Regions from separate parts of the Lysinibacillus sp. FSL R5-0849 genome, predicted to be linked through region 2. Evidence: predicted binding sites of a transcription regulator. Region 2 holds the regulator's gene; each other region holds the start of a gene.
What was found. The regulator NrdR, encoded in region 2, represses ribonucleotide reductase genes. The targets are predictions, from matches to a motif close to AACACNATATATNGTGTT.

Region 1 (8,480 bases), 2.1 Mb from region 2:
AAATTGCTTATATAGATTTTGAGCAAAAAACCCTACCGCTACGCCATGAATGGACTCGTCGCGCAAAATGAGAGAAATAATTTCAGCACTGTTTCTTAAAAAACCTTGTCCACCTAAGTATAATGGGTAGAAAAATCCAGAATAGAAAAGGAAAGATTCAAGCATAACGGATGAAAACATCGCTTTCCATAAGCTCTCAGAGTCCCCTTCTTCTATACTATTATAAATATCCGCAATCTTATTTGCCTTATATTGTAAATATTCATTTTTCTTTACCCATTCAAAGAGCTCGTCTATCTCCTCGTTTGTACAAAGCGTTGTAAATATATAAGAATATGATTTAGCATGTATTGCCTCAAATGCATCAAAAACGGTTAATACAGCCTTTTCCTGTAAATCGTCTGTATAAGCAGCAACACGATTCATCCCTATATTCGTCTGAACGGTATCAAGCAAAGTTAGTCCTGCAAACACTTTTTTATATGTGTCCTGATGCTCAAAACTTTTCCACTGTTTAATATCTTTACTCACAGCAATTTCTTCAGGAAACCAAATTTGCTTCCATTGCTGGTCCCAGAAAATTTGGGCAAGTTCACTTGTTGCCTTATTCCAGTTGACTGCCTCATACACTATATTTGACATGCTACACACTCCTCTAAGCTTTGTAATCGTTGACGAACATAGTAAACGGACTTAATCCCTTTAACCCATGCATAAATGTATACTTTAGCTAGTTGTTCTGTTGTCCAATTGTCAGTGACATAAAGAGTCATTGAAATACCTTGGTCAACGTGTTTTTGAGAAGCTGCGTATAAATCAATTAAATCATAAGGATCAACATCATAGGCCTCTACATATAAATGACTGTTTTCGTTTGTTAAATGTGGCATTGGATAAATCGTGCGACTATCTGCATAATCACGGACCTCTACACGCTCTGTACAAGGAGAGATGGATGCCGTACAGCTACGAATATACGAAATACTGCCGGTTGGTGCTATCGCTAAACGATAGGAATGAAATAGACCATATTCCATAACATCTTCCTTTAATAATTCCCACATTTTATTAGTGATAATTGGAATGTTGCCAAGTGCTTTTAACACAGCAGATGATAGCTCTTCTTCATTCTTATTTACATATTGATCAAAATAGCTACCGGAAGCATAATCGCTATCTTCAAATCGGTAGAACGTTTCTGCTTTTTCTTTAGCCATTTCCATCGATGATTTAAGAGAATAATAGTTCATTGCTTCCATAAAACGGTCCATGAAATCAATAGAATCTTTCGAGCCATACATAATGCCCTCCGTAACAAGATGTCCATGGAGATTCATACAACCTAGCCCTACTGAGTGCATTAATCGATTCGCTTTTGCCACCGATGGGACATTTTTGATGTATGTCATTTGTGACACATTTGTTAATAAGTGCATAGCTGTATCGATTAATGTTTCAAAATCATTTACTTTACTCGCTGCATGAATATCAATTGACCCTAAATTACACGACACATCTAACCCATATTCGTTTGGTTGATCTTGATCTGTAATGACACTAGTTTCTTGAACTTGCAAGATTTCAGTACATAGGTTTGACATTTTTACACGACCGATATTTTTTAGTGGATGTACTTCATTGACATTATCATCAAAAATTTCAAAAGGATAACCTGATTCAAATTGAGCTTTTTTCACCTCAGTATAGAGTCTACGCGCATTCAAACGTTTAATTTTACGGATTTTAGGATTATCAAGTAGTTCATAGTACATTTCTGAAATTGAAATTTCCGACATTCGTTTACCATATACTTTAAAAATATCATATGGACTAAATAACACTATATCTTTATCACGTTTCATCAGATCGAAGAAAATACTTGGAATAATAATTCCTGTTGATAGTGTTGCGAGGCGAATTTTATCATCAGCATTTGGTTTTTTTGATGAAATGAAATTCTCTATATCTGCATGGAAGATATTTAGGTAAACAACTCCTGAGCCATTTCGTTGACCGAGCTGATTAGAATAACTAAAAGAGTTTTCTAATAATTTTGCAACTGGTATAACACCACTTGCACGGTTTAGTATTTCTTTAATTGGATCACCTAAAGGACGTAAATCCGTTAAGTTGACCCCGACCCCTCCGCCTAGGCGTGATAGCTCTAAACAATAGCCAATATTTTCAGCAATACTATTCATAGAGTCATCCATTGATAATTTAAAGCAGCTTACTAATTCACCACGGGCTTTTTTCCCACTATTTAATGCTGTAGGTGTTGCTGGCTGATAGGCTTCCATCATTGCTTCAACAGAACGTTTTGCTAGCACAGTATTCCCTTGTGCTAAGTACAGGGCAATAATGACAATACGGTCCTCATATTTTTCTAAGATTTCTTCACCATCACGACTTTTCATAGCATAGCTGTCATAAAATTTGCTTGCACTCATAAATGATGGGAAGCGGAAATTATAATCATATGCTTTTTTGTACAGCATCTTTATAAAATCCATCTCGTACATGTCGATAAAATCTTTCTCGTAGTAACCCTCATCCACTAAATAGCGGATTTTTTCCTCTATATCTATAAAATAACGTAAACGTACGTTGACATATTCTAAAAAGTAGCGGCGAGTAGCCTCACGGTCCTTTTCTAGCTCTAGTAGTCCCGTTGTACTATAACGATTCAGTACGTCATTATTAAGCTTTAAATAAGTTTTCATCCCATTACCCTCGTTTCATAAAACATTTGTATTGCTTCATAATCTGTTTGATTGCCACGCAAATCTAACTTCCTCACTAAGGGTACATGATAGGTAGTAGCAATTTTTTCCCCAGCAGCGCCAAAGACATGATGTCCGAAGTTACTATTGCCACTAGCAACTACTCCTTTACAAAAATCTCTATTTTTCTCTAAAAAACGTTGCACTTTTGCCGGAATGTCACCTAAGCCATCTGTATATGTAATTAAAAGATAAGGCTTATTCAAGCTTAATTCCTCAGAGAGTTCAATAGATTCTGCCCTTAATTTAGATACTACATTACGGACATTTCCTGTACGACTAGCGTAAACGATCATAGTGTAATCATCTCAATACGAGAAACAATTTCCTGAACCTCACCTATAAATGTTTCATCTACCTCTAAAACAGGCACACTTAAAAAACCTGCATCTATAATTGTTTTTTTCGCTTGTTCATCGTGATCAATATTAACAATTTCAGCTTCAAGTCCTGCTCGTTGTAATTCGGATTTTACCCAAAGGCATTTTGGACAGATTGTTTTTGTATAAAGTTTCATAGTAATCCCTCTTTTCATAAAATAAAAAAGCTACCTCTTCTAGAGAGATAGCTTAAATGGAAACGTTAACATACTAAAAATACGGACGTTCCCATCTCTTAATCCCCGAAGAAATGATAAATTTGTTTTATATAGGCAGGTCTCCTGGCTTTGCTTCAATCTCTGATTTCCTTCCCATGCGAATGCACACAGTGGTTACAATCATCGTCAGCTTCACAGTTGCGGGGACAGCGTCGGAATAGTACCGAACTTCCCTATTAAACTACATATAGTAGTACCTACACAAAACGAACACAATATATTGTTTTTCGATAGTTTTAAGTGTACCATCCTTTATATAAAAAGTAAATCGAGAAATAAAAGTTCATCAATTTGAGACTAATCATATTTTCTGACATAACCTTGTAGAACGAACTAAAACATAATCATATAAAATATAACCATGTAGCGATAGCATTATTTTATTAAAAAATAGGAACAAAAATAATAGTCGCTTATTTACCTAAAAACGTAGCCACCCTAGTAATTTTATACATAAAAAAGGCATCTTCCTTTACAGTAAAGATGCAATTATGTCTAAAACTATGAGTATGATGTAAATCTCGCATCCTACTCTATACATCCTATCTTCGTAGATTTTTTATTGTACTAGTCTAAAGTAGGACTCCTCTCTTACGATGATGACACATTTTAGTAGTCGTCATAACATTACGAAGACTACTAAAATGTGCTCAACATACAGGTGAGAGGCAACCAACGGTTCTACACTTTTCAGCTAATTTACAATGAATATGTACCTTTTCTAGTTATTCTATATTTATTTATAGTATAACATATCCAAGTTCATTCTCCGCCAGCTTGACTAGTCATATTCAAAATAGCTGATGAATTTTATATGACTCATCAGCTAACCATAAATTTAAAATCTTTCTATTGTTATATCCATGTTTATGCTTGAAGCAGCCTTAAAGCCTTCCGCAGCTGCAATCATTAAAGAAGAGGGACCACCCTTTTCCGTTTCACCAGCAATATATATTCCAGCCGCAGTTGTTCGTCCAGCACCATCAGTCATAATTGTTCCGTTTTCATCAACTTGACAATTTAGCTGTTTAGCAAATTTATTGGGACGATAAAAACTTGGCACAACAAAACCACCCGCTCTTAAAATATTGTCACCTGTTTCTAATTCAACACTAGATAAGTTACCATCATCCCCATGTAAATCTTTAATAGTATTTGTATACGCCTTAATTTTCTTTTGTTCAAAATCATTTTGAATCTTCTTGGAAAGTTGATGACCATTCGTAAAAACAATTAAATCCTGTGACCAATTAAAAACCAATTTCGTCATATGACTAATATGCTCCTCGTTTTCTGCAATGATAGCCAATGGCTTGTCTCGCAGCTCCCAACCATCGCAATATGGACAGCTAAACAAACTTTTACCATAATATTGTCTGATTTGCGGGAGTGGAAATTCCTCTTGTATTCCAGTAGCTAACAGTATTTTTTCAGTTACATAAGTTTTATTTTCCGAAGTATTGACTAGAAATAAACCAGTTATATCATCTTTAATTATTTCTATGACGGTTTGATCCATCATTGTTATAGAAGGATAAGATTCTATATCTTTACTTGCGAGATTCTTAAATTCTTGTGGCTTTATCCCATCTCTTGTTAAAAAACCATGTGACTCCTGAGTTACACGATTCCGATTTGTTCCATTATCAACTAGTGCAACCTTTCTGCGCGCTCTTCCTAATGTTAAGGCAGCACTTAACCCAGCAGGGCCTCCACCTATAATCATACAATCGTATTGATTCATCATTATTTCCCTCCATATCACAATATATTACAGACCTTTAATATCTGTAATTAAGACAAAAGACATCGCTAATTATATGTATGATATCTTTTTCATTCCATTTGTTAAGCCAATTATATATGAGTCATTGATCTCAATAAAAAAAGATACAGTTTAGCTGGTTGGGTCTAATCACTCTATTAAGGACTTAACATATCTATAATATCTATTTAGTTTTTTCTCGTCAAATTTTTCGTTTTCATGCCTAAAATACCGACTAAGCACCGTTAGTTGAAGTACATCTATTCACTTTATAAAGGTAATTCTTTTTATCTATTTTATGAAAATGAACCCACTCTCCATTTTTCATAGATATTGATAAGATGAGAAAAGTAAAAGCCACTCCAAATGGGTTTGGAATGGCATACTGATCTTCATGAATATGATCCATGCAGTTTAAATTAACAAGCCACTAAATGATTGACATATGCCTAACATTCTTACTGCAAGTAGTTATTACTTAAATTCAATTTCCTCAGCAGAAGCCCCTTTTGTATACGTTATAGTCGCTCCAGCAGGTAAATTACGAATTTCTTTTACATTTTTTCCTTCGATAATAATTTCACCAATTTCCGTACCTTTAAAATCAATAATCGCATTTCCTTTTTTAGGACTGATTGTTACAGTTTTGTCTGCAAATCCTTCACCATGGAATTCGGCATATTGACTAAATACTGAAATTCCATTTTTAATATTAGTATTTTTTCCTAACGTTAATGAAATGCTTGGACGATTCATTATTAATTTACCAGTCTTATAGTTATTAAAGCTATATACATTTTCAGGTACTATTGGTGTTGGTATTTCTTCTTTTCCTGCTTTCAAATCAATTTGAACTAATACAGGGTCATGATCCGATGCTCTCCCCTGCGCTTCTGTAAAGTTCGCATTAATATGAATCAAGTCTATAGCCGTAACGTTAGCAAGATTATTCGAAACTAAAATATGATCCAACACTTGATTGTTCCCTTGGAAGAAGTACGTAAAACGATCAGTCTCTGGGGCTTTATCCACCATATTCGTTAAAACATCACCTTTTAATGTTTCAAGTGCTGGTGTGAATTCAAAGTCATTCATGTCCCCTGCTACAATGATATTTATATCCGGATTGATGGCAAGACCTTCATCGATAAAATCATTGATGGCTTGAGCAAGCTGAAGACGTTTTGTTACTGATTCTAACACTGGCGGCTGAGTTGGTCCCCAAAGTGAACCATCGCCTCCTTTAGAATTTAAGTGCGCTCCTATAATGACTACATGCTCTTCCTGGAATTTGAATTCCGCCGCAATTGGTTTACGTGTATCTGCAAATTTAGTTGGATCAACAAAGCCTGGATTTAAAGCAAGGCTTCCATCTGCTGTCCACCCATTCGCTTGGTCACCCGCTCCCTTTGTACCAGTCACTAAAGAAACACGTGTCGGATTATATAAGTAGCCTACACGAATATTACCACCAGGCGCACCGCCTACTGTATTATTAATAGGCATTACGTCAATCCAATCATAAGCAGGGCCACCCGCAGCTTTAATTGCATTAATTAATCGCATATAGCTTTCAGATGCATCAGCATTTCCTGAATCAATTTGTCCATCATTATCTTGTACTTCGACTAATGTAATAATATCTGGTGACTTCATATTTTTCACAAATGTCGCTGCAATTCTGTCTACTTTTTCATTAGATGTATTGGCAGGATTATTCGAAAAGTTTTCAATATTATAGGAAGCGACATTTAACTTGTCCGCCACTGGTTCAAGATGCGTCACTTCTTGCTGAAGATTTGCCTTTGTCACATCAGGGAAGACTTTATTCGTGTTCAGTCGATAGCCATCTGTAAAGTTTTCTACAAATCCGATAAGTGGATCATTAAAACGATCACCCGAATCATAATTTTTTCCTGCTACCCCTTCAAGCATAATTTTTTCTGGATTATAATCGTCGGCTGCAATATTTAAACCGCCATTCACATTAAATGTATTATTTGTTGTGCTCGGTACAACAATTGGTGAATCATTATTATAAATTGGTCCAATCACTCTCGCATCAGGGAATGATACTCGCATATATTCAATAGATTCCCAAAAATCAATACCATCTTCTTGTGGATCAAAAATAGCAAAGCCATCATTATCAATAATTTTATTTGGTGGGGATAGGTCCTCTCCTATAACAAGTACTTTTGGAACTTCTGCTGCACCTGTTTTTGTGATATTCGTTGCTGAAATTTGCGTATCTCTTAATCGAGAGTTTCCACCCACCTCAGTTACATTCCCTGATACTTTAATAACATCCCCTACAGCTACATTATGTCCCGACTTACTTACCTTGATCGCTGTTGATTTTACGCCATCGAATGTCGAATCGCCCTCTTGCATAATGAAGCTACTTGAATTAATAACGAATGTTACAATTCCTTCTACATCACTTACTGTTAAATCGACATATGGTGATATATGACTTGGCCCTTGAATATCGCTAATTGTGGCATTTTCAGTATCAATAATCTCATAAACAAATGTAGCAATCGCACTATTCGTTAAACCTTCTTTTACTGCAATCGCTTTAATCGTCAACGGTTTATTAACAAGAATTTCCCCTGTATATTTTGTACTAGCTGTAGTTGGTGCTGAGCCGTCCACTGTATAATAAATCGTTGCATCTTCTGTCATGGTAGAAAGTGTAACGTTTGTACCCGCTGTTACCCCACCAACGTGAGAAGCTTTAATATCCTGAACCTTTGTTACATCTTCAATAATGCGAATCGGGAGTAGTTGATGATTTGTATATTGACCAACAATACCGGTAATTTCCCCATACGTTTTTCCACTTACTAAACCTGAGTCACGTGTTTTATCGTAAATAGCAAATGTGCCTACATCATCAGTTCCGGTAAAATTTTGACCTGAACCAGTAATGGCTACATTTTTAATCGTTACTAATTTCGATTCATTGTCTTCTGCAACCTCAATACTTTTAATAATGTTTGCCCCTGGTAGTGTAGAAAGAATAGGCATGCCAACAAGTGAAATATTTGTTAATTGCTTTAGTCCGCTATATTCAGCAACTTGACCTTGCACCGTCACCAAATCGCCGACATTTGCAGTAAGACTATCTACAGGGTAAATGGCAATCGCCGCACCCTCTTCATCTTGAATGTGAGCAGTAGCAGTTTCTAATTTTGCTGTTACAATACCCGATACGATTACTACTTGTCCTATTTCTTTATTACGTGCTTCCGTAATTGAAATAGTGGCTGGCGCATCTTTAACTGTAAAATGAAAGGATTTAATTTCGCTATTGTTTAAGCCAGTTGCT
Region 2 (8,480 bases):
TACACCTCTAAGATTAACTGCACTACTTTTTGGAACTCTGCTTTAATTTGGTCTGGGCGAACAAAGATATGTGCATCGTTTAAAGTCATTCCACGTACACGCTGTAGGCCAGAAACTGCTCCTGACATTTCATAGCGGTGCATTGTACCAAGCTCTGCAATGCGTAATGGTAAACTACGGTAAGAATGCATGCTATTTTTGTAAACCATCATATGGTGAGGACAGTTCATTGGACGCATAATTAATGTCTCGTTGTCCATTTCCATTGGTGGGAAAATAGAATCTTGGTAATGATCCCAGTGACCTGAAGTTTGGTAAAGCTCTTTTGAACCTAATACAGGTGTATAAACATGCTTATACCCAAGAGATAATTCTTTATCGACGATATAACGCTCAATAACACGACGAATTGTTGCACCATTTGGTAACCAAAGTGGTAAACCTTGGCCGACCTTTTGAGAAGTTGTAAATAGCTCTAATTCCTTCCCGATTTTACGGTGATCACGTTCTTTTGCTTCTTCTAGCATTTGTAGGTGATGTTTTAATTCTTCTTTTTTGAAGAACGCCGTACCATAAATACGTTGTAGCATTTTGTTATCAGAGTTTCCTCTCCAATAGGCACCTGCTAATGATAACAGCTTGAATTCGCGAAGTTTACCAGTAGATGGTACGTGAATACCACGGCAAAGATCGAAAAATTCCCCTTGATAATAAATGGACACTTGCTCATCTGCAGGGATTGCTTCTAGTAATTCTAATTTATATTCATCGCCAATTTTTTCATACATTGCTTGTGCTTCCGCACGACTTACATTTTTACGTTCTACCTCTAGATTTTCAGCAATAATTTTTTTCATTTCCTTTTCAATTGCTGGTAGATCTTCGGCAGTGATTGGTGTAGGAGAATCAATATCGTAGTAGAATCCACCATCGATAACAGGACCAATACCAAGCTTTACATCAGGGAATAAACGTTTAATTGCCTGTGCAGTTAAGTGGGCTGTTGAGTGACGTAAAATTTCAAGTGCTTCTGCATCATCTTGTGTGATAATGGCAATGGCAGCATCTTCTTCGATTGGTGTTTTTAAATCTACTAATACACCATTAATTTTACCTGCGTAAGCTTTTTTTCGTAAGCCAGGGCTGATTGATAAGGCTACGTCATCTGTTGATGTACCTTTTACAAATTCCTTTACAGCACCATCTGGGAAAGTTAATTTAATCATTTCTGACATATTCGTTACACTCCTTTGTTATGGTTGAATACATAATGATTGATGAAATGTTGACTAATGAATCAAGTGATACGGCTGCTTATATGAGCGCTCTTCAACTCGAATTGAGCAAGATCTCTCCACAAAATAAAAAAAGCCCCGTCCCTCAGGAAAGGGACGAAGCGTATGCTCGTGGTTCCACCCTTCTTCCTTCCGACTTATCAAGTCAGACGAAGCTCAAGGCTAGCTAACGGGCTAGGGACCGGCGAAAGATTATCCCTTTCGCTGCTCAGTAGGTAGTAAATGATGCGTTCATACTAGGAAGCTTTCAGCCGTTGACTTCCCTCTCTAGAAGCTGATACACAAAATTCATGTCCTCATCAATGCATATTGATATTTAGTATATGAGTCAGTATACGCTCGATTGTCGAAAAATGCAACTACCAATGTTACATCCTACGGTTATTGCCACGCATTTCAATTGGCTCTGTTAAGGCTTTAATACGCTCCATTATACGGCCCGCCTTGACAACCTCAATATCACCTTTTTGCGATTGGGCTAAATGGTGCTCTAATTCTCCATAATTAAAATTAGATGTAATAAACGTTGGCAATTGTTCAGCCATTCGATAATGGAAAATAGTCCCTAAAATTTCATCCCTTGTCCATGCGGTCATTGTTTCTGCCCCTAAATCATCGAGCATTAAAACAGGAGCCTTTTTAATATAGTCTATTTTTTCATTCAATGTATTATCGCCAATAGCATTTTTCATTTCCCGTAAAAATTCTGGCACGAAGACAACAACTGAACGTATTTTAATAGACGCTAATTCATTGGCAAGTGCACCAAGTACAAAAGACTTCCCTACGCCGAATTTACCGTATAAGTAAAAACCTTTTGATGGTAAATGACCTGATTCTTTTGTCGCTTTAACAAATTGCGCTGCTTTTTGGGCAATCATCACTCGAGACTCATCATCAATACTTAAATCGTGAATCGTTGCTTGAAGCACATCTTTGGGCATATGCATACTAGCAATCATATTCGCGACATCCCGACGCTCTTCTTCTCTAATTTTTTGCTCACAGCGTACATAATCAATTTCAACTGTATTCCGAACTACCCTTAAAGTAGGAAGGAAGCCTTTTAAATAGTTTGTACAATGTTCTGTGTTATCACAACCACAGCATTCCGTAGATTGACTAATAAATTCATGAAGTTTAGGTAAATTTCGTTCGATATTATCATAGCTTAATTCATCTGCATGACGTGCTAGAAATTCTTGTACGCGTGGATTTTCTAAAATTTCACGTCGCATGGCTTCATAGCGTTCTTGAAACGAGGGTACATTAATAGCTCGTTTTAATGGTCCATTTATAGGTTCGATTGTTGCTCACCTTCTTTACTATTCACTTTTCCCTAGCATCTCTAATATTTTTTGACGTTCTTTTTCAAAATCTATCGTGCTAGAAGTACTTTCCTCTTGTTTCTCATCACGTTTATAAAACCACTCGGGGACTTTTTCTTCTCGTTGATGTCCTGAACGTCCCTTAGTTCGCTGGCTCGTTTTAGTGGTTGTTTGTGGTTTGTTTTTCCAAGTTGTATATTTATCATGCTCTTGGCGTGCAAGTTCCATTGCTTCTTTAGCAGTTTGGATATTTTTACGAACCCAATGATCCGCAATTGTTTCCACATATTTTTTAGGTAACTTCATATCCGTTGTTAACATAACATACTCAAGTAACGCATTGACTACCCCAATCGGCATGCCGTGCTGCACAATTAAACTTTCTGCAAGTTGTACAGAGGTTTGCAAAGGTTCTTTCCCATTATTAATGTCACGCAACACTTGAATAGGAGCCGTAGTCTCTAAATAGTGTTGTAGCTCCTGATCCTTTGATTTTTGTCCAGTTTCTTCTACTGGCAACGGCTCGCTAACTCTCGCTATTTTTGGTGGCTCTTTTGACATCGTTAACTTATAGAAATCAGCAGCTGCCTTGCGTAAGCGCTCTTGTGAAATCCCTAAATCATCGTCCAAAGCAAGAATCACTACTTTTTGCATATCAAGCGCTGTTAAATGATATAAAAATGCCAGCTTAGCAATAGCCTCACGAACTTCTAATGTCAGTAAATTGGATGGCACCAATTGCTCAGATAAACCTGCTTGCAACAGATCGAAGTCAAATTGCTCCAAATAAAAAGGATACACCCTTTGTTGTTTATCCTTACGATTCGTATCCACTTGTAAATCTGATGGAATATTGGAATGAACGGGCTTATAGACATCTATAAAGGCACGAGATACATCTTTAAAATCCGCGTCCCTCACAGGGTATATAAAACGTTGACGTAAATTACGATATGCCTGCTCTCCAATTTTGCTAAATAAAAACATCGACAACAAGGGGTCTTTCATAAAGCTTTCCGCATCTAATGGGCGCTGTAGCTCATATAAAAAACTTCGCTCACCAGCATTTTCTTTTTTCCATGTACGTAGTAAACCAATCGCTTCAAGGGCTATACGTGCCTCAAACACTTTACCAATAGGCAGACCGAGCACATTCATTAAATAATAATGTGTCATTTGCGTCTTTGGTATCTGTTCTGCTTCTGCCCATAAAGTTAAATAAAGGCTAATAGGGTCTGAGCCCGTTAACGGTTGATAGAATAATGTTACTAATTGACGCTCTTGAGTAGAAAATGCATGAGGTAGACGAATGTCAAAAGGATCGCCAGGCTGCAATTCCTTAAATAAATGAATCAACGTCATTCATCCTCTCTATTTTCTATGATTTCTGCTCCGTTTGACGTTGAATAATATCTTTAATCTCCTCAATAAAGACATTGATATCCTTAAACTGTCGGTAGACCGATGCAAAACGGACATAAGCCACCTCATCAATTTTGGCTAAGCGATCCATTACCAATTCACCGACATCTTCTGAGCGTACTTCTGAATTTCCAATACGACGAAGATCTTTTTCAATCGATAGGACAAGTTGCTCCAGTATATCAAGCGCAACTGGGCGTTTCTCACAGGCACGAATAAGTCCACGAAGTACCTTTTCACGGCTAAATTCCTCTCGTGAACCTTCTTTTTTCACTACAACTAATGGGGTCTCTTCAATTTTTTCAAACGTTGTAAAACGGAAGCCACATGACTCACATTCACGACGTCTACGAATTTCTTTATTATCATCTACTGGCCTCGAATCCACAACACGCGTTCCGTTAAATTGGCAAGATGGACATCTCATATAATTACTCTCCTGGTTTACAACAATTTAATATTTCTATTATAACAAATTTCCTACATATAAGAAAAGTGCATTCACGTAGTGAGCTCATGATAAACCTAAAGCACCTAAAGTACAAGGAAAGTTTTTTTAAAAAAGCACATTGAAACCAGTTAGATTTCAATGTGCTCAAAATGAAAATATTATGCGTTTACCGTTTCTAATGCATTAGCCACTTTTTTCACTAGGTCAACAACGCGTGCAGAGTAACCCCACTCATTGTCATACCAAGCAAGTACTTTTACTTTACGGTTACCTAATACCATTGTGGAAAGTCCATCAACTGTTGATGAGTAAGTCGTTGTGTTGTAATCAGAAGATACTAGTGGCTCAACTGAGAAATTTAAAATGCCTTTCATTGGACCTTCTGTTGCAGCTTTTACAAATGCTGCATTAACAGCATCAACTGTTACATCTGTATTTAAATCTACTACAAGGTCAACTAAAGAAACATTTGGTGTTGGAACGCGAAGTGCCATACCATGAATTTTACCTTCTAACTCAGGTAAAACTAATTTTAATGCTTTGGCAGCGCCTGTAGATGTAGGAATAATTGATTGTGCACACCCACGTGCACGACGTAAATCTTTATGTGGATTATCTAAGTTCTTTTGATCGTTTGTATAAGCATGAACAGTTGTCATTAAACCATTTTCAATACCAAATGTATCATTTAATACTTTTGCAACTGGTGCTAAGCAGTTTGTTGTACAAGAAGCGTTTGAAATTACATCATGTTTAGCAATATCAAGTTTGTCATCATTCACACCTAAAACAATTGTTACATCTTCGTTTTTACCAGGTGCTGTTAAGATAACTTTTTTCGCGCCAGCTTCTAAGTGCATTGCTGCTTTATCACGTTCATTAAATTTACCTGTAGCTTCGATAACGATATCAACACCCATTGTAGCCCAAGGTAATTTTAATGGATCGCGTTCGCTAATAATTTGAACACGTTTACCATTTACAACTAAAGCATCGCCTGCTGGTTCTACTGTACCTTCAAATGTTCCGTGATTTGTGTCATACTTAATCAAATGTGCTAACGTTTCTGCTGGATAGCTAGCGTTAATAGCAACAATATTTAAATTTTCTTGTACGATCGCTTGGCGGAAAACCATACGTCCGATACGTCCGAAACCATTAATAGCAATTGATACTGTCATTTAAAAATCCTCCTGTGAGTACATACTCAGATTAATTATATACTTTATGGTGATTAGTATAACACAATTTTAAAAAAGATGAACATTAAATAGTCATATTATAAAAGTTCTTATTTTCTGAAAAATTATCTTTTATTATGGCATTTGCCCATAAAAAAAATGTGTAGCAAGATTTACTTGCTACACATTTTTAGCTTGAAACACTTTAAATTACACCCCAGAAAGCTAGAATTTTCTTTAGTTGTTCCTCTGTATTTTCCAGATTCTCATTATTATAAATGACCGCATGAGCTCCCTTTTCTTTGACAGACATAGGCAACTGTGAGTGCATGCGTGCTAAGGCATCCTCTTTTGATAAATGATTGCGTTCCATTAAGCGTCGAAGCTGAACCTCTTCACTTACCGACACTACAATGATACGCTCTACAAAATGCTGAAGCTTACTTTCAAATAACAGGGGAATATCCATGACAACATGCTCATGGCCATCCTCTAAATAGGCATCACGTTGTCGTAGCATTTCCTTTCTAATGGCCGGATGCATAATATCATTTAAAATTTTGCGTTTGGCAGGCTCATGAAAAATAATATCTCCGAGCATTGTCCGATTTAAATTGCCATCCTCTAGTAAAATATCTTGGCCAAAGTTTTCTGCAATAAATGCCAGTGTCTCCGTTCCTGGCTCGACGACATCTCGCGCTACAATATCTGCATCAACAATCGGTAATCCTAGTTCGAGCATCATTTTTGCTACTGTACTTTTTCCGCTTGCAATACTTCCTGTAAGTCCGATAATCATTGTTAAATCCCCTTTAATGTTGACAATTTGGGCAAAAAACCGATGTTCGCCCACCAATCGTCATTTGACTTGTTGCCGTTTCACATGCTGGGCATATCTTTTTCCCATACATTTTCAAACGATTCTGCATGCTCCCAGCTTCCCCATTAATATTTCGATAATCAGAGATGGTAGAACCACCTGCTTCAATACTTTGACGCAAAACAGCAACGATCTCCTCAAATAATGCTCGTTTACGCTTCTCACTAATATGGTTCATTTTTCGAGCAGGATGAATTTTTTGAGCAAACAGCGCCTCTGTTGCATAAATATTGCCACAGCCCGAAACGACTTGCCCATCCATAATCACTTCTTTTACGGCCTTATTCTCATATTTTGGTAATGTTGATTTTGTTATAAAAAAATCACACGCTAATTCATCAAACGGCTCTGGCGCCATTTTTGTTAATGGTACATGATCTTCAATTTTTGCCAGAAATCGTAGTTCACCAAAGCGTCGTATATCTGAATAAATTAAGTAACCACCATCAGCCATCTTAAAGGTGGCATGTATATGCTTTTGGAATTTTGCTTCATCGATGTCTTCTGGTGAATTCACAACAAACCATGCACCTGTCATTCCTAAGTGACTAACAAGTACATAAGGAACCTCATCTTTGAATAAGTGAAAGAAAATATATTTTGCACGTCGTTCAATTTTTGTAATCGTCATTTCAGACAACGTTAATTCAAATGCATCAGGCTCTGCTTGCTTAACAATACATTGTTTCCCCTCACTAAAAGAAAAGTGTACCCTTTCAGATAGCTGTACATGTTGAATTGTACGTCCTTCAACCTTTGGCTTCAATGCCTGGACGACACCTTCTACCTCTGGTAATTCAGGCATTTGAACCCCTCCTTATTTTGCTTCATACCATGTCGAACCATGGTTAAAATCTACTTTTAGCGGTACGGAGAGCTCGATTGCATTTTCCATTACCTCTGGCACAATTTTTTCTAGCAACGCAATCTCTTCCTTAGGTGCTTCAAAAATCAACTCATCATGCACTTGTAAAAGTAGCTTTGCCTGCATATTTTCCTTTTTTAGTCGAGCATCCATATCAATCATCGCTTTTTTAATAATATCCGCAGCACTTCCCTGAATCGGGGTATTCATCGCCGTACGCTCAGCAAAGCTTCTTAAATTAAAGTTTGAGCTCGTAATATCTGGTAAATAACGACGTCTATTTAAAATTGTTGTAACATAGCCATTGAACTTCGCATTTTGCACAATATCATCCATATACTGTTTAACACCTGGGAAACTAGCGAAATATTTATCAATAAAAGTTGCCGCTTCCTTACGGGTAATATCTAAATTTTGTGATAGACCATAATCACTGATACCATAAACAATCCCAAAGTTAACAGCCTTCGCTGCACGACGCATATTACTATCAACTTCATCTTCGGATACATGGAATACGTCCATCGCTGTTCGTGTATGAACGTCCATCCCTTCACGGAAGGCCTCTACAAGGTTTTTATCCTCCGACATATGTGCGAGTACACGTAATTCGATTTGCGAATAGTCCGCTGAAAACAGTATCCAATTCTCATTTGAAGGAACAAATGCTTGACGGATTTTACGTCCCTCCTCTAAACGGATAGGGATGTTTTGTAAATTTGGATCTGTTGAGCTTAGTCGTCCTGTAGCAGTTAAAGCTTGTTGGAAACGAGTATGCACCTTGCTATCCTTTTCATGGATTTCCTTTAGCAACCCTTCAATATAAGTAGACTGTAATTTACCAAGCTGACGATATAACAGAATATATTCAATAATGGCATGCTCAGATTTTAACTTCTCTAATACATCAGCAGCCGTTGAATAGCCCGTCTTCGTTTTTTTAATAACAGGTAAACCTAATTTATCGAATAAAATAACACCTAATTGTTTTGGTGAATTAATATTAAACGTTTCTCCTGCCTCCGCATAAATTTCTTGTTCAAGCACAACAAGCTTTT
Region 3 (8,480 bases), 480 kb from region 2:
TATGGGGATCGCGAATACAGGCGGACAGCTAGCGGGGTTTGTTACACCTATGGCTATTGGTTTTATGGTCGATGCCTTTAATGGTTCGTTTGATGCAGCCTTTTGGATGTTAATTGGATTCGCGCTCATTTGTATTGTGTCGCTTGTAACGTTAAACGACCAAAAAGGAGCATTATTGAAAGCATAATGAATAAATTGGAGGGACAATAATGAGTTTTCAAGAAAAAATTTCTACATTTATTGAGGCAAAGAAGGATGCTAGTGTGGCATTAAGCGATGCAATTTGGGCTGTACCGGAGCTTCATTTTCAAGAAAAACGATCCATGCAATATATGAAAGAGGCACTCGAAAACGAGGGGTTTCAAACTGAGGTTGGCTTAGCTGGGCTTGATACTGCGCTTGTTGGAACTTTTGGGTCAGGAAAGCCAGTCATCGCCTTTTTAGGGGAATACGATGCACTACCAGGCTTGAGCCAAAAGGGCGGTGTTACCACTCATGAGCCTCTTGAGAATGGGGGAAGTGGTCATGGCTGTGGCCATAATTTATTAGGAACAGGAGCATTTGCAGCAGCTGTTGCCGTAAAAGATTATTTAGAGCAACATCCACAATCCGCAACCATCCGTTTTTACGGTTGCCCTGCAGAAGAAAATGGATCTGGTAAAGCTTATATGGCGAAAGCTGGCTTATTCGATGATGTAGATATCGCCATTTCTTGGCATCCTGGTACGTTTTCAACGGTGATGACTTGTAGCTCTCTAGCAAACTATGCTGTTACATTTAAGTTTACAGGTAAAAGTGCACATGCTGCAGCTGCTCCTCATCTGGGAAGAAGTGCATTAGATGCTGTTGAGCTGATGAACGTTGGGGTAAACTACTTACGAGAGCATATTATTCCAGAAGCAAGAGTGCATTATGCTATTACAAACTCTGGTGGAACATCTCCGAATGTTGTTCAACCATATGCTGAGGTTACCTATTTAGTGCGAGCACCTAAAAAGCAACAAGTGCAAGAAATCTATCAGCGCGTTGAACAAATAGCGAAGGGTGCAACGCTCATGACAGGTACTTCCCTAGAAATCGATTTTGAAGGTGCTGCCTCTAATTTAATAACGAATAAGACACTTTATGATGCCATGTATCAACAAATACTTGAAATTGGCATGCCAGACTATACAATAGAGGATGAACAGTATGCTCAGGCTATTTTCAATACGTTTTCTCCTGAAGTACAAGCCTCTTCATTAGTTGGTCTACATAAAGGTGATGTTCAACAATTACAAGGAAAAGTTATTGCTGATCATATTCCTCGAATGCTCCCTGAATTTATCATGGGTGGCTCTACTGATGTGGGAGATGTTAGCTGGAATGTGCCAACTGTTCAATGTACGACAGTATGTATGGCATTAGGAACGCCACTGCATACATGGCAAGTTGTTTCTCAAGGTGTCACACCAATCGCCCATAAAGGTATGCTACAAGCTGCTAAAATTATGGCGTGTACAGCTATTGAGTTATTGGGTAATCCAATACTGATTGAGGAAGCTAAAAAGGAATGGCAAGAACGTCTTGATGGGGAGACGTATGAATCGTTAATTCCGGAGGGGACAATGTCTCCAAAGCTATAAAAGGATAGCAAAAATATGGATAGAGTCTTCATAGGAGAACTATGAAGACTCTGTTTTTGCACATTTTGAAAGGAGTCCACAGTAATGTCAACACAACCTAGTCACGATCAGCTTGTGGCACAATCGGTCACACAGTTTCGCTCTGCCGCAAAAGAAGGACGGTGCGCTAACTATATCCCTGCATTAGCTAAAAAAGACCCAAATCAATTAGCTATAGCCATTATTGGCACTGAAGGGCATGAAATTAAAGCTGGTGATACGACGGAGTTATTTACGCTTCAAAGTGTTTCCAAAGTAATCACCTTTATACTGGCCTGTATGGATCGAGGATTGCCCTATGTATTAGAGAGGGTTGATGTTGAGCCAACAGGGGATACATTCAACTCTATTATTCGCTTAGAAAGTCATCAGCCAGGAAAGCCCTTTAATCCAATGATTAATGCTGGGGCGATTACTGTCTCCTCTATGATGATTGGTCATTCACCACAGGAGAAGATTGACAAAATCCTGCAATTTTTAGAGCAAATCATAGGTAAGCAATTAAGTGTCAACGAGGAAGTGTTTCAATCTGAGTGGCAGACAGCTAACCGTAATCGAGCACTAGCCTACTATTTAATGGATTCTGGTTTCTTAGACTGCCCAGTAGAAGCGGCTCTTGAGGTTTACTTAAAGCAATGTGCGATTGAAGTCAATGTATCCGATTTAGCGATGATTGGTTTAGTTATCGCTAATGATGGCTATCATCCGCTATTAAAGAAACAGTTATTTCCTAAACAAGTGGCAAAATTAGCAAAGGCTTTAATGGTAACATGCGGTATGTACAATGCTTCAGGAAAATTTGCGGCATTTATTGGACTTCCTGCTAAAAGTGGTGTTTCTGGTGCCATTCTTACTGCTGTCCCAGGCCATGCAGGGTTAGATTCACCATTCCCTGCTGGCTGTGGCATAGGTATTTATGGACCAGCCATCGATCCTATCGGGAATAGTGTCGCAGGTGTCCAATTACTGAAACATTTAGCGACAGAATGGGATATGACCATTTTTTAACGAGTAGAAGATGACTTCAGAGTGAGCTCTGAAGTCATCTTTTTTTCATTTTATATAGAATGAATAGGACAATAAACCAAATAGGGGTTAGGAGAAGAGCTGTACGTGTTGCCTCAGAAATAAACATCACAATTAATAGGAAAGCAAAAAACGCAAGCACTACGTAGTTAATAAAAGGTGTCAGCGGTGCTTTGAAGCTTGAGGCTTCATGTAGGGCACGATTTTTCCGTTTATAGATGATGTGAGAAATGATGATAATACTCCACACCCATATGAAGCAAATCGCACTAATAGTCGTTACGATACTAAAGGCATTCTCTGGCATTAGCTTACTTAACAGTGCCCCTACAGATACAACAATTGCAGAAATGACTAGTGCGTTACTTGGAACACTATTTTTATTGAGCTTAGCAAAAGCAGGTGATGCTTGTTTATTTTTACCAAGATTAAAGAGCATGCGACTTGTTGAAAATAAACCACTATTACCAGCAGAAGCGGCTGAAGTGAGCACAACAAAATTAATAATACCTGCAGCAATTGGAATGCCCGCTAACGTAAATACTTGGACAAATGGACTGCTTGCGGCAGACATTTCATACCATGGATTGATACATAGGATGACAAACAGTGCCCCTACATAAAAGAGTAGAATTCGAAATGGTATTTTATTGATAGCAGAAGGAATGTTTTTTTGTGGGTCTGCAGTCTCGGCTGCTGATACCCCTACTAATTCCACACCGACGAAAGCGAAAACAACCATCTGGAAGGCCATTAAAAAGCCATATACTCCATTTGGAAACAGGCCGCCGTGGACCCAAAGATTATCTACTGAAACCGTCCCAGAGCTTGTTTGAAAGCCTGTCACTAACATCATAAGTCCAAGGATAATGAGCGCCACAATGGTAATCACTTTAATGATAGCAAACCAAAATTCTAACTCCCCAAATAGTTTGACCGTCAATAAATTCAGTAGTAGTAATACTACTAAACAACCAATAGCTGGAACCCACTGAGGGATATCAAACCAATATTGTGTATAAACCCCTACAGCGATAATATCCGCCATCGCTGTCATGATCCAACAGAACCAGTAGGTCCAGCCTGTTACATACCCTGCCCATGGCCCTATATATTCGGAGGCAAAATCCGTAAATGATGTATATCCTGAATTCGATAATAATAGTTCGCCTAATGCACGCATAACAAAAAAGAGTGCCGTTCCGACAATTAAATAGGCAAGGATGATCGAAGGCCCTGCTAATGCAATGGCTTTCCCAGAGCCTAGAAATAAACCGGTTCCTATTGTCCCACCAATGGCAATAAGCTGTACATGGCGATTTTTTAATTCACGTTTTAATTGTTGCTGTTCCACGTTAATCCCCCCAAAGATGCATAAAAAATGACTGAAAAAATAAAAAAAGAGACTAGTTGTGACACTAGTCTCGGAAAAACGTCAGAATAACAAATACCATTTGATCACGGATGGTTCATGAAATCATTCGTAACCATCGTATGGCATCGCTTAAAAAAGCTGTTATTACTCCTCTGTCCTTTTGCCTGAGATAGTGAACCCTTCGGCGACGCAAATTGCGCTCTCTCCAGAACTGCTCCTGCTATAGTTTGATCCATAGCATTCATAGCTTATTAATTTTTTAACATAAATATTATTTTAAGATATTATATATCCTAGCAGTGCTTTTACAAATATTCAACTAGAAATTTATATTATTTTCAGAAAAATAGAAGAATGTAGTGAATAAATGAAAATTACTAACGATAATTAGTATTTTTGGACATACAAAGATTTCCGTAGTATGCGCAAATGGGTAAATACGAAAGGTTTATGTGAAGAAATGGAGTGGGACAAGTGAGGGGAGAGAGGATCACTATAGTATGAAAGAGTGTACGAAATAGCCACTTAAAATTTTGCAATAGATATAATATAGTAGAAACTCTGAATTTTTTGTATAAAAAGAAGCCGTCTCCTAGTTCTTTGAGACGACTTTTTTTAGGGAAATATTAATATTTTTTGGCTTTTATTTTACCTGTCCAAGTTTTGAAACCGCCTTGAAGTTGGTAAATTTGGTTGTACCCACGTTTTTTAAGAAATAGTGCAGCACGTGAGCTACGGCCTGTATTTTGACAGTATAAATATACTGGTAAATCTGGGCGAATTTCTTTATAACGTTGACGTAATGTTGTGGAAGGAACATTTCGTGCGCCAAGAATGTGACCAGCATCAAATTCTTTTTGTTCACGAACATCGATTAGCTGCGCTTTACGATAGCCTTCAATAAATTGTTCTTGTGTTAAGTTGGTTACAGCTTTTTTGAGTCTTAGTGCATTAATACCGATGTATGCAATTACGACTACTAAAACGACACCGATTGTGATAAGTATGTCCAAGATTTTCTTACCCCTTTCTATCTTCTTTATTATTATAAAAGATGCGCTAGCGATAGTCCAATGAGTTTGATAAAATTAACTAGATTGTGGCGAATTCGTCGATATCGTTTGCAAAGCCACAACTTGAACTGTAACGTAATCTTCGTTAAGGTTGAACCGCAGGTGGGGCCTGAGGTATTTTTATAAATTGTAGGAGATGAACATATGACAACTTGGTATTTTTTAAATTCAGGGAAATGTAGTCCTTCTTTTAATATGGCACTAGATGAAGCATTACTTGATTGGCATAGTGAGGGGTTAATTCCACCAGTCATTCGTTTTTATGAGTGGGAACCGGCAACATTATCAATCGGTTATTTTCAGCAAGCCAAAAAAGATATAAATTTAGATGCTGTACGTGAGCAAGGCTTAGGTTTTGTACGTCGACCAACTGGTGGACGAGCTGTGCTGCATGAGCATGAGCTCACATATAGTGTCATCGTAACAGAAAGCTATCCAAATATGCCAGAGTCAGTGACAGAGGCGTACCGTGTGCTAAGTGAAGGCATCTTGCAAGGTTTCCATAACTTAGGGATGGATGCCTATTTTAGTGTCCCTGATACAGAGGAGAAAAGAGCAGACTTAAAGAGTCCGAAAAGTGCAGTATGCTTTGATGCTCCAAGCTGGTATGAGCTGGTAGTTGAAGGGAAAAAAATAGCGGGAAGTGCGCAAACACGTCAAAAAGGTGTTATATTGCAGCATGGTGCCATTTTATTAGATTTAGATCAGGAGAAGTTATTATCGGTCTTTAATTTTTCGAGTGAAGAAGCGAAGGATCGTATGCGCAGAAAATTACCAGAGAAAGCAGTAGCGATTAACAGTCTTGTGGATGAACCTGTGACAGTTGAACAATGTGTGACTGCTTTTCGAGATGGTTTTGCAAAATCGTTGCAAATTGAATTAAAACCATTTACACTTTCTGAGGAGCAGTTAGAATATGTCCGTGCATTAGAAGAAAAAAAATATGCATCTGATGAGTGGAACTTCAAAAAGTAAAAAATGGTATAAAAAAAATATTTTTAAGCGTTAAATCCTTGCTATTACAAGTAGTTACGATTCTATTGAAAAAAGCAAGAGTTGAATTGAAAGTCTATATATAGTATCTTTTTTAAAGACATATACACAATATGTAGTGTTTAACAACACATGATATTGTGTATTTATTTTGTAAGGGAGGCAAAACGATGGTACTCACAAATCATCAACCCGATGTAAACAATCAATTTGAACAGTTAAACAAAGATATCGAACAATTCCTGCAGGTACACCCTGTAACGCCTGATATGCACATCACGCACAAAGGTGTATCAAGACTTGTCATGATCGATCGCTACTCGTTTAAAGACACAGAAAAGAAAACACTAAAAGCCGGTGACTTTGTTGTTTTAACGGTAAAAGCTGATCCAAAGTTCCCTGCACGTGGTTTAGGGACAATTCAAAAGCTGGACATGACTACAAAAACAGCTGATATTTTGATTGAGGAAGATTATCGTAGCGTTTTAGACGATCCACAGGAGCAAGAAACGGGTGTGATTACGCGTTCAATTGACGTGCTAGAGAAGCCTCTTGAGATTTTTTATGAACAAATCGCTAAACGAAATGCAACAGGACTGGCGGTTGTTGAAAAAACACCAGAAAAACGCCAAGAATGGTTTGAAAAATTTTATGAGCAATTAGTGTCCTTAAAGTTCATTCCTGCAGGACGAGTAATATACGGAGCAGGATCTGAAACAGATGTAACATTCTTTAACTGTTACGTAATGCCTTTTGTTGCGGATTCACGTGAAGGTATTAGTGATCACCGTAAACAAGTAATGGAAATTATGAGCCGTGGTGGTGGAGTAGGAACAAATGGTTCCACATTACGTCCTCGCAACACATTGGCACGTGGAGTAAACGGTAAATCGTCAGGTTCTGTTTCTTGGTTAGATGATATTGCTAAATTAACACATCTTGTAGAGCAAGGTGGCTCACGTCGTGGAGCACAAATGATTATGCTTGCCGATTGGCATCCAGATATTGTGGAGTTTATTATTTCGAAAATGCAAAACCCACGTATCCTTCGTTACCTAATTGAAAATACAACGGATGAAACAATCATTCGTCTAGCTAAAGAGAAATTAAACTTCAAGCCACTTTCTATGCAGGAAGAAGCTATGTATCAAGGCATTGTAAACTATAAAAGCATTGAAGGTTTAGGTGGATTTGATACAGCCATTATTCGTGAGGCTGAAAATAAATTACGTGATGGTGGCACATATACTGTGCATAACTCAGAGTTTTTAACAGGTGCAAACATCTCCGTAACATTAACAAAAGAATTTATGGAAGCTGTTGAAAACGATGCTGATTTCGAACTGCGTTTCCCAGCGGTTGAAGAATACTCGAAAGAAGAAATGCATGCTTACAACACAGAATGGCATCATGTTGGTGACGTTCGTGAATGGGAGAAAATGGGCTATAAAATCCGCACATATCGCACGATCAAAGCGAAAGAATTGTGGAATTTAATTAACGTATGTGCAACATACTCTGCAGAGCCAGGAATTTTCTTTATCGACAATGCGAATGATATGACGAATGCAAAGGCATATGGTCAAAGCGTTGTTGCAACTAACCCATGTGGGGAACAGCCACTTGCGCCATACTCAGTGTGTAACTTGGCAGCGGTAAACCTTGCACAATTTGCGAATAAAGACAATCAAACTGTAGATTACGAAGCACTACGTGAAACGGTTCGTGTTGGTGTTCGTATGCAGGATAATGTTATTGATGCAACTCCATACTTCTTAGAGGAAAACCGTGTACAAGCACTTGGTGAGCGTCGTGTTGGTCTAGGCGTAATGGGCCTAGCTGATTTACTCATTTATTGTGAGAAAGAATACGGTTCTGAAGCAGGTAATGCTTTAGTCGATGAAATCTTTAAAACAATTGCTGAAACCGCGTATGAGGCGTCTACAGAGCTTGCTAAAGAGCGTGGAAGCTTCCCATTCTTAGTAGGTGCTACTGACGAAGAAACAGCTCGTTTACGTAAAGCTTTCACAGAAACAGGCTTCATGCAAAAAATGCCTGCTCACATCAAGGAGCAAATTTTAGCAACAGGTATCCGTAACTCCCATTTATTAACGGTTGCCCCAACAGGTTCAACAGGAACAATGGTAGGCGTAGCAACAGGTCTTGAGCCATATTTCTCCTTCACTTACTACCGTTCTGGCCGTCTAGGTAAGTTCATTGAAGTGAAAGCTGAAATTGTAAAAGAATATTTAGATCGTCATCCAGAGGCTAGTGAGCAAGAGCTTCCAGAATGGTTTGTAACGGCAATGGAGCTAAAACCAGAGGCACATGCGGATGTACAATGTATTA

Region 1: MKY80_RS06290 (glutaredoxin) is a predicted target of NrdR. The motif match lies at 3,559-3,576, and genes of this name have one in related genera.
Region 3: MKY80_RS14585 (vitamin B12-dependent ribonucleotide reductase) is a predicted target of NrdR. The motif match lies at 6,237-6,254, and genes of this name have one in related genera.

Annotation. Positions count from the first base shown of each region.
Region 1 is NZ_CP152004.1:1,327,365-1,335,844, reverse strand. It holds gene nrdF (class 1b ribonucleoside-diphosphate reductase subunit beta) at 1-642, opposite strand, end outside; gene nrdE (class 1b ribonucleoside-diphosphate reductase subunit alpha) at 630-2,723, opposite strand; gene nrdI (class Ib ribonucleoside-diphosphate reductase assembly flavoprotein NrdI) at 2,720-3,079, opposite strand; gene MKY80_RS06290 (glutaredoxin) at 3,076-3,300, opposite strand; cobalamin riboswitch at 3,417-3,597, opposite strand; gene MKY80_RS06285 (NAD(P)/FAD-dependent oxidoreductase) at 4,220-5,125, opposite strand; gene MKY80_RS06280 (chitobiase/beta-hexosaminidase C-terminal domain-containing protein) at 5,621-8,480, opposite strand, start outside.
Region 2 is NZ_CP152004.1:3,453,371-3,461,850, forward strand. It holds gene thrS (threonine--tRNA ligase) at 1-1,235, opposite strand, end outside; gene MKY80_RS16985 (hypothetical protein) at 1,271-1,465, shown strand; gene dnaI (primosomal protein DnaI) at 1,664-2,593, opposite strand; gene MKY80_RS16995 (DnaD domain protein) at 2,621-3,985, opposite strand; gene nrdR (transcriptional regulator NrdR) at 4,002-4,472, opposite strand; gene MKY80_RS17005 (glyceraldehyde-3-phosphate dehydrogenase) at 4,655-5,677, opposite strand; gene coaE (dephospho-CoA kinase) at 5,883-6,476, opposite strand; gene mutM (bifunctional DNA-formamidopyrimidine glycosylase/DNA-(apurinic or apyrimidinic site) lyase) at 6,490-7,362, opposite strand; gene polA (DNA polymerase I) at 7,375-8,480, opposite strand, start outside.
Region 3 is NZ_CP152004.1:2,973,438-2,981,917, reverse strand. It holds gene MKY80_RS14615 (MFS transporter) at 1-187, shown strand, start outside; gene MKY80_RS14610 (M20 family metallopeptidase) at 210-1,625, shown strand; gene MKY80_RS14605 (glutaminase) at 1,710-2,672, shown strand; gene MKY80_RS14600 (amino acid permease) at 2,707-4,044, opposite strand; glycine riboswitch at 4,208-4,284, opposite strand; gene MKY80_RS14595 (rhodanese-like domain-containing protein) at 4,692-5,078, opposite strand; gene MKY80_RS14590 (biotin/lipoate A/B protein ligase family protein) at 5,283-6,113, shown strand; gene MKY80_RS14585 (vitamin B12-dependent ribonucleotide reductase) at 6,302-8,480, shown strand, end outside.